DNA from 3 places in the Rhizobium sp. ZW T2_16 genome. Region 3 is predicted to be linked to each of the others. Evidence: riboswitches for the same ligand, from Rfam matches in the RefSeq annotation. Region 3 holds a riboswitch; each other region holds the start of a gene.
The links. A riboswitch is a leader RNA that binds a small molecule or an ion and turns the genes downstream of it on or off. The one in region 3 is predicted to bind cobalamin.

Region 1 (5,959 bases), on a different contig from region 3:
CGGCCTATTCCCAAAGCCTTGGATCCGACCGGCGGCTCGCCGATCGCAACCGACAAGGTCAGGCCGCCGAGGCCGGGAATTGTAGCGCCGAGATCGAGATCGATCTGGTTGGTGCCGCCGTTTGCGGCGTTTGCCGTGGCGCTGATAACGTTGAATATGTCGGTCTGAACCGCCAGGCCATCGCTCTTGCCGATCAGCCGGGATCCGAGCGGACCGATATCCATGATGTCCTTTAGCTTGACGGTAAGTTTGGTGGTGCCGAGCGTCTTCTCCAGCGACTTGACGGTCGCTGCGACGGCAGGCGTCACTCCCGTCGTCTGGCCGATGGCATTCAGAAGGGTACCGTAAGAAATGTCGGTGTTGAGCAGATCATTATAGGTGCCGGCCGTCAGGTTCAGCTTGATCGCCAGCTGATCAAAGACCTTGAGCAGGTCGACATTGGCACTGGCCAGCGATTGATAGTCCATAACCGACAACGACAAGGTGGTGCCGAGGAGATTGCCGAGCAAGGCGTTGACCACGCCGCCATTGAGGCTTGCAAGCCGCGAGCCGACAGAAAATGCCGCCATCTTGTCGATCGCGGCCGTTCCGCTGGCGTTCAGCATAGGCGCCTTCGCCAGTGAACCGCCAAAGAAGAGGCCCCCCTTCTGATAGACGGTGACGCGGACCGCGTCATAGGGGGCGACACCGGACTGGAATCGGGTGCCGACGGCAACGGAGGAATCGGCCTGATATTTTCCGGCGATCACTTCGGCATAAGCCTCGAACTTGTCGAACACGGTTTCCAGGCTGAAGGCGACCGGTGCCCCCTTGTTCAATAACTGGCCGTTCTTCAGGACGGCGACGTTCTTGTTGTTAAGGGCCATATAGTCCACGACCCCGGTTTCAGGGCTGCTAGGGTTCGCAGCGGCTGAAATTGCCGAAAGGTCGGCAGTCGTCTGCAACTCGCGCTGTTGCAGCGTCAGGTAGCCATAGTCGACGCCGAGTGCCAGTGCGCTGATCATGATCGGCAGGGATAAGGCGGCCGTGATGGCGACGTTGCCGCGCCGGTCACCGAACCATCGTTTGATCTGTTGCATCAGATGCCTCCGACACGAACCGTTGCGAACCGTTTTATCTGGCTGCTCGGCATCGCATAGGTGAACAGATTGAAAATCGGCAGGTTGCTGGCGTCATAGGTGAGGGCGACGGTGAACTGGTTCGGATTGCCGGGGTCGGCCTGTGCGGTCAGTGTCAGCTTTGATTTGTCGAGCAGCGTGCTGTCTATCATCGAGCGATTGATAAAATCGGCAGCGAGGGTTTTGCGCTCTGTATCGCTCAGACCGGCAACGGCGGTGCGCGCAGCGTCTGCCGCCAGTTGCTGAACTGAATGGGCAGCGGACAGGTAGATGCCGTAGGCGATCATGCTGAGCAGGGCGATAAAGAAAAGAGGTGAGACGATGGCGAATTCGACCGCCGCCGCACCTGAACTGTTGGTGATGAACCGCCGGATACGCATCCGTCTCCTCCGAGCTTTTTTGTCGGATTATCGGCATCATCAATTAAGGCATCACTAAAATAGATGCATTGAATATAGTAAAGTGACCTGAAGTTGTGACGACAGGATTCGACGATCGAGTACAAGCTGGCAATCCTTGTGGAAAATTGCCGCCAAAGACCGTTGCGGCATTTGCGTCACCGCATTAAATCTCGGTCATGACCCAGACCGATCCCAAGACATTGCGTATCGCTGTTGCCCAGCTCAATCCGACGGTCGGCGATGTCGCCGGCAATCTTGCCCTGGCCCGCGAGGCTCGCCGTGACGCCGCCCGCGAGGGTGCCGATCTGCTGATGCTGACGGAGCTTTTCATTTCTGGCTATCCACCGGAAGACCTGGTGCTCAAGCCTTCCTTCCTCAAGGCCTGCCTCAAGGCTGTGGAAACGCTGGCGGCAGAGACGGCGGATGGTGGGCCGGGTGTGCTGATCGGTTTTCCGCGCCAGGGCGAGACCGGGCGGCACAATTCCGTAGCGCTGCTCGACGCGGGCAAGATCATCGCTATCCGCGACAAGATCGATCTGCCGAACTATGGCGAATTCGACGAGAAGCGTGTCTTTACCGAAGGATCAATTTCCGGCCCCTATAATTTCAGGGGTGTTCGCATCGGTGTTCCGATCTGCGAGGAGATATGGAACGACATGGGCGTCTGCGAGACGCTGGCCGAGAGCGGTGCGGAAATCCTGCTCGTTCCGAACGGTTCGCCCTATTATCGCGGCAAGCTGGATGTCCGTTATCAGGTGGCCTTGCGCCAGGTCATCGAAAGCGGCTTGCCGATGATCTTTGCAAACCAGCTCGGCGGACAGGACGAGCTTGTCTTCGACGGCGCAAGCTTCGCCTTCAATGCCGACAAGTCGCTGGCCTTCCAGCTTTCGCAATTCGAGACAGCCTTTATCGTCACCGACTGGAGACGTGAAGAGGATGGCTGGCGCTGCCAGCCCGGCCCGATGGTCCGTATTCCCGAAAAGGAAGAGGCTGACTACCACGCCTGCCTGCTCGGATTCCGCGACTACGTGAACAAGAATGGCTTCAAGTCGGTCGTGCTGGGCCTCTCCGGTGGCATCGATTCGGCTGTCTGCGCCGCGATCGCCGTTGACGCGCTGGGCGAGGAGAGGGTGCGCACCATCATGCTGCCCTATCGCTACACGTCCGAAGACTCGTTCAAGGACGCCGCGGACTGCGCGAAGGCGCTCGGCTGCCGCTACGATATCGTGCCGATTTCCGATCCGGTCGAAGGGTTCCTGGCATCGTTGTCCGACATGTTCGAAGGCACCGACCAGGGCATTACCGAAGAGAACCTGCAGAGCCGTACGCGCGGCACTATCCTGATGGCGATCTCCAACAAGTTCGGCTCGATGGTTGTGACGACCGGCAACAAGTCGGAAATGTCGGTCGGCTACGCGACGCTTTATGGCGACATGAACGGCGGCTTCAACCCGATCAAGGACCTCTACAAGATGCAGGTCTATGCGCTGGCCGAATGGCGCAATGAAAATGTGCCGGCAGGCGCTCTCGGCCCGTCCGGCGAGGTGATCCCGAAAAACATCATTTCCAAGGCGCCTTCCGCCGAGCTTCGGCCGGATCAGAAGGACCAGGATTCGCTGCCGCCCTATCCGGTTCTGGACGATATCCTCGAATGCCTCGTCGAAATGGAAATGGGCACCGAAGACATCGTCGCCCGCGGCCATGACGTCGCAACCGTTCATCGTATCGAGCATCTGCTCTATCTCGCTGAGTATAAGCGGCGTCAGTCGGCTCCGGGCGTGAAGATCACCAAGAAGAATTTTGGCCGCGATCGCCGTTACCCGATCACCAACCGTTTCCGGGATCGTTGAGAGGGAGGCGCCCTTGGCACTGCGAAGCTCCATCGAGATCTACAATGTCCGAACCCGCCAGAGCCGGGTTGTCTGGCAGACGGAAGAGTTGTTCGAAGCGCCCAACTGGTCGCCGGATGGCGACTATCTGATGCTTAATGCAGATGGCCTGATCTACCGTTTGTCTCCGAATGGTGATTTCGGTCCTATCCGGGTCGATACGGACTTCGCGACACTCTGCAACAACGACCATGGCATCTCGCCGGACGGCGCGCTGATTGCGATCTCCGACAAGGTCGAGTTCGGTAGGTCGGCGATCTATGTCCTGCCGGCCAGAGGCGGTACGCCGAAACTCGTCACAGAAAACCTGCCATCCTACTGGCATGGCTGGTCGCCGGACGGAAAGACGTTCGCTTATTGCGGTATCCGTGATCAGGTCTTCGATATCTATACGATCGGTATCGACGGGAAAAACGAGACACGGCTGACCTTCGGCGAGGGCCGCAATGACGGGCCGGATTATTCGCCGGACGGTCGTTGGATCTATTTTAACTCAAGCCGCTCAGGGCTGATGCAGATCTGGCGTGTTCCGGCGACCGGCGGCGCTGCCGAACGCATCACCGACAGTAGCTATGGAGACTGGTTTCCGCATCCGTCACCCAAGGGTGATAAGGTCGTTTTCGTATCCTATGACGCCGAAATCTTCGATCATCCGCGTGATCAGAATGTTCGCGTTCGGCTTATGGATGCCGATGGCGGCTATGTCGAAACGTTGTTCGAGCTTTTTGGCGGGCAGGGCACGATGAACTCGCCCAACTGGTCACCGGATGGTGACGAATTTGCCTATGTGCGTTATTTCCCTGCGGCGTGAACGGCCTTGCTTCGGCCGGGTTCAGTCAGCATAAGAGCCTCCGTCAGGTGCCCATCGTTGATGGGAGAATCGGGAAGCCGGTGAAATTCCGGCACGTGCCCAACGCTGTGAGGCTGACGCTTATCGTATTCATGCCACTGGATTTCTCCGGGAAGGCGGCGATGAGCGGATGAAGCCCAGTCAGAATACCGGCCTGGCGAGATGGACCGATCCGCGCGGACGGCGGGCAGGTTGAGTGGATTGCGCCACGCCGTGACGGCGGAAGCAATCCGCAGGCGTTGTTGGGGAAAGACGATGCGACCTGATGATTTGAACAATGGCCTCGTGGCCGCCGAAGCTTTTACCGATGACGAGCGTGCCGCCGTTTACCGCGCCATCGAAACGCGCCGCGACGTGCGCGACCAGTTTCTCTCCGATACGATCCCGGATGATGTGCTGCGCAGACTACTGGATGCCGCCCATGCCGCCCCGTCGGTTGGTTTCATGCAGCCGTGGAACTTTATCCTTATCCGTGACGAGGCGGTTCGCCAGTCCGCCTGGGAGGCGTTTTCGCGCGCCAATGAAGAAGCCGAGGCGATGTTTCCTGAGGAGAAGCGCAGCACCTACAGGAGCCTTAAGCTCGAAGGCATCAGAAAGGCGCCGCTGTCGATCTGCGTCACCAGCGATCCGGATCGTGCCGGTCCGGTGGTTCTGGGGCGCACACACAACAGCCGCATGGACAGCTATTCGACCGTCTGTGCCATCCAGAACCTCTGGCTCGCAGCCCGCGCGGAAGGGATCGGCGTCGGCTGGGTCAGTATCTTTCATGATGAAGATGTTCGAGCGCTCCTCGGCATTCCAAACCGCGTCGAGATCGTAGCCTGGTTGTGCCTCGGTTATGTCGATCAGTTGTATGGAGAACCCGAACTGGCGATAAAGGGCTGGCGCCAGCGTCTGCCTCTGGAAGAGCTCGTCTTTCAGGACGGTTGGGGCCAGAAATAATCAAGGCTGCAGCTGCTGGGGGCCGCTGGATTTCGGATTGGCGAGGTCGATGTCTTCTTCGGGGAAGAACTGCGGCCCGACGGAGCGAATCTTTTTGCCGGGATCATAGGGACGATCCGGCGGGAACTGGACGGGTGCTTCTCTCGCTGGCGCAGGTGAGGCGCTGCCGAGATGGGTGATGCTGGAATTCGGATCGTCCACCTTTGGCCCAGTCTGCGTCTCCTCTCCCGGCCTTGGCAGTGCCAGCCCCCGGATCCGCAGGCGTTCTTTATCGTCAAGTTCCGTCTGGGTATCGAGGTCAGTGGGCGTGCAATTGTTGGAGCGGATCGCCGACAAGATCGCGACGCGCTCTTCCGATGGCTGCAGTAGCGAGCGGGTATTGTTGCGTTGTTCGGTGATTGCCGCGCGCTCATCTTCCAGCCGTTGCAGCGTGTCCTGCATGTAACCGCATTCATCATCGCCTTCGGATGGCGCGCCCAGCGTCACGATGCTGCCGCTGCCGCAACCTTGCCTGCGCATGTCGATCCTGAGTTGCCGGATATCCGCGTTGAGCGCGCTCAGATCCTGAGCGTAGCGACGCACATTGCTGCTCGTGCCGATGATCTGCGGGGTGCTGTTGAGGCGGCGATAGAGATTGGCGCAGACCTCGACATCGCGCGAAAAGGCCGCCTGAGGCGCAAGCAGCGAGGCAAGCATCAGCGATGTCAGCATCTGCGGCTTGGAAAATGTCATGTCTCACCTGTCGCATGGCTCTGCGGG
Region 2 (5,959 bases), on a different contig from region 3:
CTCTTCCGCAGCCTTCTGCACGTCGGCAAGAATTGCGCCGCCATCGGCAACCAGCACATTGGCTACCGGATCGACGTCGCGGATGCGGTTCATACGGGCAAGAGAGACGATAACGTCATTGCCGCCGGCGCGTGGTGTCTGTCCGCCGACAAGACCGGTATTGCCGGTCTGCGGCACGATGGCGGTGCCGGTTTCGCTGGCGAGTTTCAGGATCGCCGAGACCTCCTGCGTCGAGGCAGGCTTCAGAAGCAGCGGCGAGGAACCCTTGTAGAGACCACGATCCTCCACCAGATGCGGGGCGAGGCCTGCCGCATCGCGGATCACATTGGCATCTCCGACAATCGCGGCAAAACGGTCGATCAGTCCCGAAGCCATCTCTGAACCGGCCTTTGCGCTCTCGCCTGCTGCATTGTCCATTTTCATTCCTCTCCGTCGCGTGGTGCGGCTGCCCGTCCCAGCCTGTCATTGATCGCTTCGCCCAGTCCCTCGTTCGGGATCGGCGCAACAGCGATGCTTGAGGCACCGCTGGCATCCGCGCGCTTCAAGTATTCGAACAGGTTGGCCGCTGCCTGCGCAAGGTCGGCGGATGGGCTAAGGTCGAGATCGATCGCAGCCTTTTCCGCACCGGCAACCGGCTGGCCACCGAAACGGATCAGCGCTTCGCCCGGTTCGATCGCCGTCGCGTCGAGACGCACGTTAGCGCCCGGCGCATAATGCGAGGCGAGCATGCCCGGCGCCTCGATGATCGCGGCAGGGCCTGAGCGGCGCTCAAGGTCACGCCCGGCAACATCGGCGATATGCATGGCCGCAAGACCACCGGGCCTGAGAAGCAGGATCGCGCCGGTTTCGGGATCGACGCGGATGATCGTCGACTCGACGCCGACTGGCGAAGAGCCGCCGTCGATGATCAGTTGAAGCTTGTCGCCGAGGTCGTCCATCACATGGCGTGCCGAGGTCGGGCTGATCTTGCCGGACGTGTTGGCGCTTGGTGCCGCAAGCGGCCGGCCGAAATCGCGGATCAGGTCGTTGGCAAAACCTTCCGGGCAGCGAAGCCCGACCGTTTCCAGCCCCGCGGTTGCCAGCGGATGGATGGTGCTGTCTTTCCTGAGCGGCAGGACAATGGTCAGCGGACCGGGCCAGAAGGTTTCGGCCAACTTTCTCGACGCCGGATCGAACACCGCGTACCGCTCGGCCATCTCGATATCGCAGACATGGCAGATGAGCGGATTGAACTGCGGACGCCCCTTGGTCTCGTAGATGTGCGAGATCGCATCGGCGCGCGTCGCATCCGCGGCAAGGCCGTAGACCGTTTCGGTCGGAATGGCGACGGGAAAACCGTCATTGAGCACGCGGCTTGCCTCGCTGATGGCGCGCTGGGGCTCATGGGTGATGTTTATGATTTCGGCTGTCATGCCGCTGTCAATACAGCGGAGTGCCCGTGCTTTAAAGCCTTTTGATGATTTCGCGCACTGCGGCACTGGGCGCGCCGAGCATCAGAACGTTGCGCATCGCCTCGCGCGGGCTGTTGGTCTGGAACAGAAGCCCGTTCTTGCGCCATGTCCGGTCGATCCGCGCCTGTTCGCCTGCTTCGCCTTCCACCGCGACGGCGAAATACATGCGGGAATTCCGTGGATTGATTCGGGCGAAAAACACCTCGTCGCCGCCGATCTCGGAAGAGAAGTTGGCGATGTAGAATGACCAGCTGACCATCGCATCCTGCGAAAAGAAGGTACGTGCTGCGGTCACATGGCAATAGCCCAGATGCGGGCTACCCTCCAACGTGCGGTGAAAGATGATCTTCGGCAGGTGGATAGACCGGTGAAAGCTGTTCAGCCGCTTATGCGTGGTTTCGCCGGCCGTTTCGAGCTTCTTGCCTGTCTTTTCAGCCACTTCGTCATGGGTGAGATAGCGACGTTCGTCGGGAACCCAGACAGGGCGGGAGCGTGGAATTCTGCCGGTTCGCAGGAATTCCGTATGGGCATTGCCGCTGCTTGGCGGCATCATCAAGGGCCTGGGCCTGTTGACTTCGTAATAACGGAGCTGTCCTGGCATGGTGGCGGCTCTTCCCAATGAATTTTCAAGAACACTATTAGCAAGACCTTAACAGTCGGTTTCTCCCGCAATCGGATGCTATTGCGCGATCGTCGCCAATGCAGTGGCCGATGTCGCAATGTCGTCTATGCGACAGGCCGGCGTCCCGCTTAAATATGACAAAGCTCAAGGTGCCGCCTCGCTAGGGGAGGCGGAGAATTGGGAAGCCGGCGGGTCGCAGAGATCTATCCGGCGCTGCCCCCGCAACGGTGGTGGAGTTGAAGGCATGGTAGGGGGCGACCCCGGCCACTGGGACAGAGCCGAACGGCCGACCGGGAAGGTGCCATGCAGTCCTTTTGGGACAACTCCTCAGCCCGGAAACCAGCCTGAGCTTGATGACACCGGTCGCGGAGGGCGCACGGGACGGGAATTGGCTGCATTGATTGTTGCCGGCTTGTCCATGCCCTGAAGCTTGCTTGTATTGCGAGGAAGCATATGGACATTCACAATCAGGTTCTGCGGCAGCTGAAGAACCGCCGCGAAGGTTTCAGCCTGGAACAGCCCTTTTATATCGATCCCGATTATTACAAGCTCGATCTCGAGATGATCTGGTATCGCGACTGGCTGTTTGCCGGCCACGATTGCCAGATCAACAAGGCGGGCATGTATTTTACCCTGCAGGTTGGCGACTATCCGGTTCTCGTCATCCGCACGCGCGAGGGCGATATCCGCGCCTATCACAATACCTGCCGCCATCGCGGCCACCGCGTCTGCACCAAGGAAACGGGTTCTGCGACCCGCCTCGTCTGTCCCTATCACCAGTGGACCTACCAGCATGACGGCTCGCTGATGTCGGCCCGTCATATGGGCGAGAATTTCGACAAGAAGCAGTTTGGATTGAAACCCGTCCACTGCCAGGTGGTTGCTGGCTACATCTTTATCTGCCTCGCAAAGGAAGCCCCGGATTTTGCTCCGGTTCGCGCAACGGTCGAGCCTTACATGGCGCCGCATCGCCTGCCCGAAACGAAGGTTGCTGCCCAGAACACGATCATCGAAAAGGGCAACTGGAAGCTCGTCTGGGAAAACAATCGCGAGTGTTATCACTGCGCCGGTAACCATCCGGAACTCTGCCGCACCTACCCGGAAGCGCCGACTGCGACCGGTGTGCAGGGCGCCGGCGACGATCCGTTCATTTCCGAACACTGGAGCCGCTGTGAAGCGGCCGGCCTGCCGAGCACGTTCAACATGTCGCCGGACGGCCAGTTCCGCGTGGCGCGCATGCCGCTGATCGAGGATGCCGAAAGCTACACGATGAACGGCCGTCCCGCAGTTCAACGGTCGCTCTCCGACGACGTGACGATTTCCCATATCGGCACGATGCTTCTGTTCCATTACCCGACCACCTGGAACCATATGCTGGTCGACCACGCGATCTCTTTCCGAGTCATCCCCATCGGGCCGGAAGAGACGGCGGTCACCACCACATGGCTGGTCCACAAGGATGCGGTGGAAGGCGTCGATTACGATGTCGAGCAGCTGACCCATGTCTGGAACATGACCAACGACCAGGACAGGCAGATCGTCGAGGAAAACGCCTTCGGCATCCGCTCTCCCGCCTATGAACCCGGCCCTTATTCCGAGGCGCATGAAGGTGGTGTGATGCAGTTCGTTGAGTGGTATTCGAACTTCATGATCGATCGCCTGCAGGGCAAGGACAGCACGCTTTACGCGGTGGCGTGATACTGAGCGCTCCTCCGCAATGTGCCGTCAGTTTGCGGAGGAGCCTGTTTTTACGCTGAGTGGGACGTACGATCACTCCCGATTAAGGCGTCGAAGGCTTGGTGTCTTTGGGTCGCAAGCCAGGCCCGAAAGGAAATGATCTCGGGATTGATCTCGCGCATCGCAGCAAGGTCCACGTGATCCGCCAGCGGGCCGTTATCCAGGATCGCCGCAAGCTGACCAAGATCGCTATTGGCGGCAAGGACTTCATCGGCAAAGCGGGAATAGATGACCGGACGACCGGCGGCTTCGCTGAAGATTTCCCCCAGCTGGCGCCCTGTAACCGTATCGCTCGCGATCTTAATCGTCCGTCCGCTGAACCGTATGCCATCGGCAAAGATCGCGGCGACGAATTTCCCGATGTCTTCCACGGCAATCAGTTGCATCGACTGGTCCGGCCTGAGGAAGAATGTGTACCGGCCTTCTGAAAGGCCGAATGCCGGGTTGATCAGCATATCCATGAATATCATCGGTCTGATTATGGTTGCGGTGACCGGCAGCCAACGGATATGCGCCTCGATCCGCGGCTTGGCGTCGAAACGGGCGATCCCGGTCGGTGTGTCGCCGGAACTGGCGCCCGAGGAATAGACGAGATGTGCGACGCCGCTTTCGGCCGCAAGATCGGCGATCCCGCACCCTATCCGTACCTCTTCGGTCTCTGACAGGTTGGCCGGTAAGACGCTGAACACGCCATGGGCACTGTCCATCCCGGCGCGAAATGTATCGAGATCGGCAAATGATCCTTCAACCAGTTCGGCACCCGCCTGACGAAGGGCGACGGATTTGGGGGCCGCAATGTCTCGCACAATCGCGCGAACGGGCCATCTTGCCTTCAAAAGCGCTTCGGCGACCGCTCCACCCTGCCGGCCGGTGGCGCCGAATACCAGGATTGGACGCTTGTCTTCTTTCATCTGAGAACCCTCGTGGTGAACACGGGGTCTCCATATATACTGTTGAAACACAGCCGGAAGACGGCACTATTTTCAGCCTCGGGCACACGGGTGATACTCTTGGACAATTCAGGTCGGAGCAAAACCGAAAGGCAGTTGACGCGCGATCAGGCTTTCCTGCCGCAACCTGCTAACGGAGTATGCGGGCGTCTGGGTGACAAGTGGACGGTTCAGGTCATCTGGCGCCTCTCGCTGGCAGAGGGTCGAAGGCTCCGTTTTTCGCATCTGAAAAGGGAAATCGACGGCATCACGCAGCGCATGCTGACACTGACGCTACGCGGCCTGGAACGCGACGGTTTCGTCAGGCGACACTATTTTCCCGAGGTGCCGCCGCGCGTCGAATACGAGCTGACCGAATTGGGAGCCGGCATACTGGCGTCTCTTCAGGCGCTGAATTTCTGGATCAGGGACAACTTCTCCCGCATCGAGGAAAACCGGCGCGTTTTCGACGAAGCCGGCGAATAGGGCATCTGGCATTCCTCTGCCAGGGAATATGGCGTGGAACAAATTGGTATGTATCACGTTCTAAATCGCTGATTATATGTCGAGGAAACATTCCCATGAACGCATTCCGCATGCGCATTGCCACCGCCTTAACGGCAGCGGCCGTTCTTGCTACGAGTTTTGTTCCGGTTTCGGCCGCACCTGTGATGCCGGTGGCACCGATGGCGGTGCAGGCCTCCGCCAGCCAGGCGACCGAGGTCCAATACCGTCGCGACGATCGTGACCGCCGCTATTATCGCCATGATCGCGATCGCCGCCACTACCGCCATGATCGACGCGCCTATCGGGAAGGATATTACAACGGCCATCGCGGATATCGCGAGCGCCGCCAAGGATATCGCTATCACAACGGTTACTGGTTCCCGCTGGCAGCATTCGGTGCCGCTGCGATTATCGGCGGCGCCATCGCCAACCAGCCGCGTGCTTCGGGGGGCAGCCATTATCAGTGGTGCGCCAATCGCTACCGGACTTATCGAGCTTCGGATAATACCTATGTCGCCAGCGCCGGCGTCCGCCGCTCTTGCGTTTCGCCTTACAGGTAAGCGGATATCATGACGAACAAGCCCGGACGCTCACGCGGCCGGGCTTTCACATTTCCGCGCATAGCATGCATTCAGGACAAAAATCCTAGCGTTGGAATGTTTGTTGACTATCCTGTGAGTTGGTGGCGCGGGAGGCGTCACCTCTTCAACTAA
Region 3 (5,959 bases):
CTCGTTCCTGTCGTCCGTGCCGCTGGCAAAGGCGGTGGTCGTCAGGATCGCCGCGGGCTGAAGCTCGGTTATCGCCTGTTCGATAAAGGTTATCGCCTCGGCATCCTTCAGGCCGCTGACAAAGAGCGGCACGGGGGCGAAGCCGCGCGCGGCGAGCGCTTCAAAGAGTGCATCGATCGGTGCAGCGTCATTGGCGAGCAGCATGGACCGGTAGAACAGGATCGGCAGGCGCGGCGCATCCGGTGAAAATCCGGCCATAAGGTCTCGTCGGTCAACGATCCCTTTCCCAGGGCGATAAAAACCGGCCTTCGGCATCGCAATTGCAGGCGGAATCTCATTCGCCCCGCCGCTTGCCAATGCTCCCAGTCGCTGGACCAGAAGCCGCATATTGTCCGGTCCGCCCTCACGAAAACAGGCCAGGATTTCTGCAAGGTTTGCCTCGGAAACCGTCGAGGCGGCGGCTAGCCGCTCGTCGCGCATGCTGCATTCGCCGGGCAGCATGGCGAGCGCGATCTTTCGGCGTTTCGCCAGCCGCGACAATTCCTCGACGCCATATGGCCAGCGGTCGTAACCGCCGAGAATGCGCACGAGGATGACCTTTGCATGGGCCGCCGTCTTTTCCAGCCACAGATCGGCGGACATCGGGTGGCGCAGGTCGGAGAGGTTGGTGAGGGCGAGCGACGGGCTGTTGGTGTTGCCCGAGGCTTTACCCCCCTCTGCCCTGCCGGGCATCTCCCCCACAGGGGGGGAGATCGACTCGCGGCGAGGTTCCGCCCTATTCAATTGTTGAGGATTTAGCGGTGTTGCTACATCTTGCTGATCTCCCCCCTTCTGGGGGAGATGGCTGGCAGGCCAGAGGAGGGTATCAAGGCCACGAGCCTCGGCCGTATTCCACGCGCCACGGTCAACTGCCTCCCAAGCCGCCGCAATGCCGTTCAGATCGCTGCCGGAAAAGGACAGCACCACCACATCGGCCGGTGACTGGTTGAGGTCTACCGGTTCGATAAGGTCGTCGAGCGACGACGATGTGGTGGCGAGTATGTGCATCCTTTTCCTCGGCCGGTGGCTCTTATGCCGCCAGCATTTTTTCGATCGCGGCGCGGTCGATGCCTTTTTCGCCGATCACGACGAGGCGGCTCTGGCGGTTTTCGCCAGGTGCCCAGGCGCGGTCGAAATAGTGGTTCACGCGCGATCCTACCGCCTGAACCTGCAGGCGCATCGGCTTGTTCGCGACGTCGACAAAGCCCTTTATGCGCAGCACGTTTTCCGCTTCCGCGGTCGCCGAAATACGGGCAGCCAGCGCTTCGGGGTCGGTTACCGAGGCCAGATCGATAACGAAACTGTCGAAATCGTCGTGGTCGTGGTCGAGTTCGTCGTCATGATGGGTCTTGCGGTTCTCGATATCGTCCTCGACGGCAAGGCCAAGGCCGATCAGAACGCTGGGATCAACCGCACCATTTGCAGCCGGTACGATTCTCACGGCACGCGGCAGATGCGCCTGAACTCGGCCTTTGGCGGCTGCAAGCGAAGCCTGATCGAGAAGGTCGGTCTTGGTCAGCACGATCATGTCGGCACAGGCGACCTGGTCCTCGAACACTTCTTCGACCGGATCGTCATGATCGATCGAGCTATCGGTCTGGCGCTGGGCTTCGAGCGCATCGTGGTCATCGGCAACACGGCCTTCGGCCAGTGCTACACCATCAACGACCGCAATCACGGCATCTACTGTCACACGCGCCTTCACGGCCGGCCACTGAAACGCCTGTACGAGCGGCTTCGGCAGGGCAAGACCGGAAGTCTCGATCAGGATATGGTCAACGCGCGGCTCGCGGGCGAGAATCTGGTCGATCGCCGGCACGAAATCGTCTGCCACCGTGCAGCAGATGCAGCCATTGGCCAGTTCGATGATGTTGTCGTCCGGGCAGCTCTCGATGCCGCAGCCTTTCAGCACCTCGCCATCGATGCCGACATCGCCGAATTCGTTGACGATGATCGCCAGCCGCTTGCCGTCCAGCTTTTCGATCAGGTTGCGGATCAGCGTGGTCTTGCCGGCGCCGAGAAAGCCGGTAACGACGGTGCAGGGAACCTTATCGAACTTAGGGGCGAAGTTTTCGCTCATGAAGGCATGTCCTCGTGGTGATGAAAGGGTGGGATACGGGCCGTCATGCCTTTTCCACGAAGGCACATCGGGCGGCCGCGAAGGGGCAGGAAACCGCGCTCGTCTTCGGCCAGCATCATCGCGCCGGTGACGATGTCGTCGGCATCTTCGGTGGAGAGGTGGCCAAAGACATAGGACCAGCCGGAACGGTGGTTGAAGGCCGCACTCGGGCTCTTATCGCAATTGGCAAGGCAGGTGACCGGCTTGACGGTAAGCGGCTTGCCCTTAGCTGCCAGTTTCAGCGCTTCGATCAGGTCGATACCGGGGCGGGCCTCGCTGTCCGTCGCCTCGCGGCAATTGGTGCAGACGAAGATCGTCACGTCGACGTTGCCGGCATTGCCGCCGACGGTCGTTCCGGTTTCGTCTTTTCGCGCATCATCTGTCATCAGGCCGCACTACCGCCGGGTTACTCAAGTCGGGGTGCGGAACAGGAAAGCCAAGCCATCCTGCAGCGATGATTGAAGCCTTTGCCGGAGCACCCCGCCCGGAAAAGCACGATTTTCAAACGGCAGGTCTCCTGGCTCGCGGGTCGTCACCATCCGCCTGCCTTCCCAGAAGGGTCCATGGCCGGACCTCTCCAGTGGCGTCTCTGGCGTGATGGCTCGCCGCACACAGTTGCGGGGGCAGCCGCGGCATTGGACCGTTTTATCGGTCCGCACCGCATTCTCTCTTAGCCCCTGCCGTTGCCGGCAAGGGACCGTCGTGGCGCTCAAGTAAGCGTTCCGCGGTCAAACTGTCAATGTCGCAAAGGCGATTGCCGATAGAACCGAATTGACTATAGTGGATCTGTCTTTGGTGCCCGGAAGGGTTACTCAAGGGAATGCGGTGCGACGATCTTTCGTCAAACCCGCGGCTGCCCCCGCAACTGTAAGCGGAAAGCCTTTGCCCAAAACGGCCATCCGGTCGTCAAGCCACTGGAGCAATCCCTTTACGGATTGAACTGGGAAGGCGGGTGAAGGCGCCCGATCCGCGAGCCAGGAGACCTGCCAGAGACATTCGGCAATGGTAACAGCCCTCGGGTGGAGGGCAGAAAGACGAAGTCCATGGTTACGAATTCTGCTGCAGCCGCAGCCAGCGTTTCCGCATCAAAAATCATTCCTCTTAGCATGTCGGCCCTTCTTGGCCTGTTCATGGTCGGTTTCGTCGGCTTCTCGCATCTGGAAGTCGTACATAACGCCGCTCACGATACGCGCCATTCGCTGGCCTTCCCCTGCCACTAAGAGGAATTTCAAAATGTCGTTGTTTCGTAACATCGTCCTCGCGGCGGTGGTCGCCGGGTTATTGTCCGGCCTGCTGATGACCGTGATGCAGAGTTTTTCCACCGTGCCGCTGATCCTGCAGGCGGAAACTTTTGAAAATGCCGGCGGCGAAGAGGCCGGACACAGCCATTCGCATGACGCAGCGCCTGCCATCGGTGCGGCCCAACCAGCTGCCGCAGATCACCATCATGACGAAGAAGCCTGGGCGCCTGCCGATGGTTTCGAGCGTTTCATCTATACCGCTTCGGCCGATGTGCTCGCCGCCATCGGTTTTGCGCTCGTCGCGATCGCACTTGCCGAAGCGCTCGGCGGCTTTGGCGGCTGGCGAGGTGGTTTGATGTTCGGCATTGCCGGCTTCCTCACCGTCAGCCTTGCGCCGGGTCTCGGCCTGCCACCGGAACTTCCGGGCATGCCTGCCGCCGAACTCGGTCCGCGTCAGCTCTGGTGGGTCTCGACCGCTATCTGCACCGCTGCCGGCCTCGGTCTTCTTGCCTATACCCGTTCCGCCTTGCTGTCGGCTCTGGCGATCGTACTTCTGGTTGCTCCGCATCTGGCAGGTGCGCCGCTCCCGCCAAGCCATGAAACTGCTGTGCCGATCGAACTGCACGCCCGTTTCGTCAATGCCGTTTATGCCACCAATCTGATTTTCTGGGCGGTTCTCGGTGTTGCCGCTGCTGTGCTAAGGCAGACGTTTCGTAGCGGAGAACATGTGTCTCTCAAAACCGAAAGGGAGCTTGCAGCGCGTTGAAAAATATCGATGAAACCGCCGAGGAGCGTCATCGCGCCAAGATGGCGAACCGCAAGGCGGTTCAGGATGCCGAAGTCGCCGAGAAGACCCTGGAAAAGGGTCTTCTCATCGTCCATACCGGTCCCGGCAAGGGCAAGTCGACGGCGGCCTTCGGGCTTGCGCTACGCATGCTCGGCAACAACCGTCGTGTCGGTATCGTGCAGTTCATCAAGGGCGCATGGTCGACCGGCGAACAGCCGGCGCTTGCCGTGTTCGGCGATCGCGTCGTCTGGCATACGATGGGCGAGGGGTTCACCTGGGAAACCCAGGACCTCAAACGCGATATCGCGGCCGCGAACAAGGCCTGGGAGAAGGCACTCGAGCTGATGGCGGACGAGACGATCGGGCTGGTCATCCTCGATGAACTCAATATCGCACTTCGCTACGACTATCTTGATCTGGAAAAGGTCGTCGCCGCCTTCCAGGCCAGACGCCCTGACCTGCATGTTGTCGTCACCGGCCGCAACGCGAAACCGGCCTTGATAGAGGCGGCCGATCTGGTGACAGAGATGTCTCTGGTCAAGCATCACTTCAAGGCGGGTGTCAAAGCCCAGGCCGGCATCGAGTTCTAGATCATGGTCGCTCGCTCGCTGATGTTCCAGGGAACGGGCTCCGACGTGGGCAAATCGCTGGTCGTGGCCGGCCTTGCCCGCGCCTTTACGCTGCGTGGCCTGAGCGTCGCGCCGTTCAAGCCGCAGAACATGTCGAACAATGCGGCCGTCACCGCCGATGGCGGCGAGATCGGCCGGGCGCAGGCGCTGCAGGCGCGCGCGGCCGGCATGCCGCTCAGCGTGCATATGAACCCGGTGCTTCTGAAACCGCAGAGCGAGATCGGCTCCCAGGTCGTGGTGCAGGGGTGCGTCGAAGGCAATGCCAAGGCATCCGAATATCAGCATCTGAAGCCCCGACTGCTTTCGCGCGTGCTCGAAAGCTTCGAGATCCTGCGCGCCAAGGCTGATCTGGTTCTGGTCGAGGGTGCGGGCAGCGCTTCGGAAATCAACCTGCGCCAGAACGATATCGCCAATATGGGTTTTGCCCGCGCGGCCGATGTGCCGGTCGTGCTGATCGGCGATATCGATCGCGGCGGCGTCATCGCCAGTATTGCCGGCACCAAGCTGGTCATCGATGCCGATGATGCGGCGATGATCCGCGGTTTCATCGTCAACCGGTTTCGCGGTGATCCGGCGCTGTTTGCCGAAGGCATGAATCTGATTACCCGGTTCACCGGCTGGCAGTCGATCGGGCTTCTGCCGCATTTTGCCGATGCGGCGCTTTTGCCGGCAGAAGATGCGCTGGGTCTTTCCCAGTCCTTTGCCCGCAAGCCGGGCGCGAAAATCCGCATCGCGGTGCCGATCCTGCCGCATATTTCCAATTTCGACGATCTCGATCCGCTGGAAGCCGAGCCGGATGTGGAACTGATCCGCGTCCGTCGCGGCGAAGCCATTCCCGGTGATTGCGATCTCGTGCTGCTGGTCGGCTCCAAGGCTACGATTTCGGATCTTGCGGCGTTGCGCCAAGCCGGATTCGATGTGGATATCGCTGCCCATCATCGCCGCGGCGGGCGGGTACTCGGTCTCTGCGGTGGCTACCAGATGCTTGGACGCAGCGTGTCAGACCCGGAAGGCACAGAAGGTCCGCCCGGCTCCGTCGATGGACTCGGTCTGCTCAATGTCGAAACCGTTCTTTCCGGCGCCAAGCGGCTTGAAGCAGTTTCGGGTTCTAGTTTCGATGGTATTTCCTTTGCCGGCTACGAAA

Region 1: another riboswitch for cobalamin. It lies ahead of bluB (5,6-dimethylbenzimidazole synthase); the one in region 3 lies ahead of ACI3K0_RS19740 (CbtB-domain containing protein).
Region 2: another riboswitch for cobalamin. It lies ahead of ACI3K0_RS06245 (aromatic ring-hydroxylating dioxygenase subunit alpha); the one in region 3 lies ahead of ACI3K0_RS19740 (CbtB-domain containing protein).

Annotation. Positions count from the first base shown of each region.
Region 1 is NZ_JBJDRG010000001.1:60,070-66,028, reverse strand. It holds gene ACI3K0_RS00285 (pilus assembly protein TadG-related protein) at 1-1,079, opposite strand, end outside; gene ACI3K0_RS00280 (TadE/TadG family type IV pilus assembly protein) at 1,079-1,498, opposite strand; gene ACI3K0_RS00275 (NAD+ synthase) at 1,696-3,369, shown strand; gene ACI3K0_RS00270 (hypothetical protein) at 3,389-4,219, shown strand; cobalamin riboswitch at 4,248-4,431, shown strand; gene bluB (5,6-dimethylbenzimidazole synthase) at 4,514-5,200, shown strand; gene ACI3K0_RS00260 (hypothetical protein) at 5,201-5,932, opposite strand.
Region 2 is NZ_JBJDRG010000002.1:151,588-157,546, forward strand. It holds gene ACI3K0_RS06230 (FAD-binding oxidoreductase) at 1-417, opposite strand, end outside; gene ACI3K0_RS06235 (L-threonylcarbamoyladenylate synthase) at 420-1,412, opposite strand; gene ACI3K0_RS06240 (DUF6656 family protein) at 1,444-2,004, opposite strand; cobalamin riboswitch at 2,204-2,436, shown strand; gene ACI3K0_RS06245 (aromatic ring-hydroxylating dioxygenase subunit alpha) at 2,527-3,771, shown strand; gene ACI3K0_RS06250 (NmrA/HSCARG family protein) at 3,822-4,721, opposite strand; gene ACI3K0_RS06255 (helix-turn-helix domain-containing protein) at 4,857-5,225, shown strand; gene ACI3K0_RS06260 (BA14K family protein) at 5,321-5,806, shown strand.
Region 3 is NZ_JBJDRG010000008.1:161,721-167,679, forward strand. It holds gene cobN (cobaltochelatase subunit CobN) at 1-1,047, opposite strand, end outside; gene cobW (cobalamin biosynthesis protein CobW) at 1,070-2,119, opposite strand; gene ACI3K0_RS19735 (DUF1636 domain-containing protein) at 2,116-2,544, opposite strand; cobalamin riboswitch at 2,648-2,875, opposite strand; cobalamin riboswitch at 2,935-3,164, shown strand; gene ACI3K0_RS19740 (CbtB-domain containing protein) at 3,202-3,378, shown strand; gene ACI3K0_RS19745 (CbtA family protein) at 3,392-4,165, shown strand; gene cobO (cob(I)yrinic acid a,c-diamide adenosyltransferase) at 4,162-4,776, shown strand; gene ACI3K0_RS19755 (cobyric acid synthase) at 4,780-5,959, shown strand, end outside.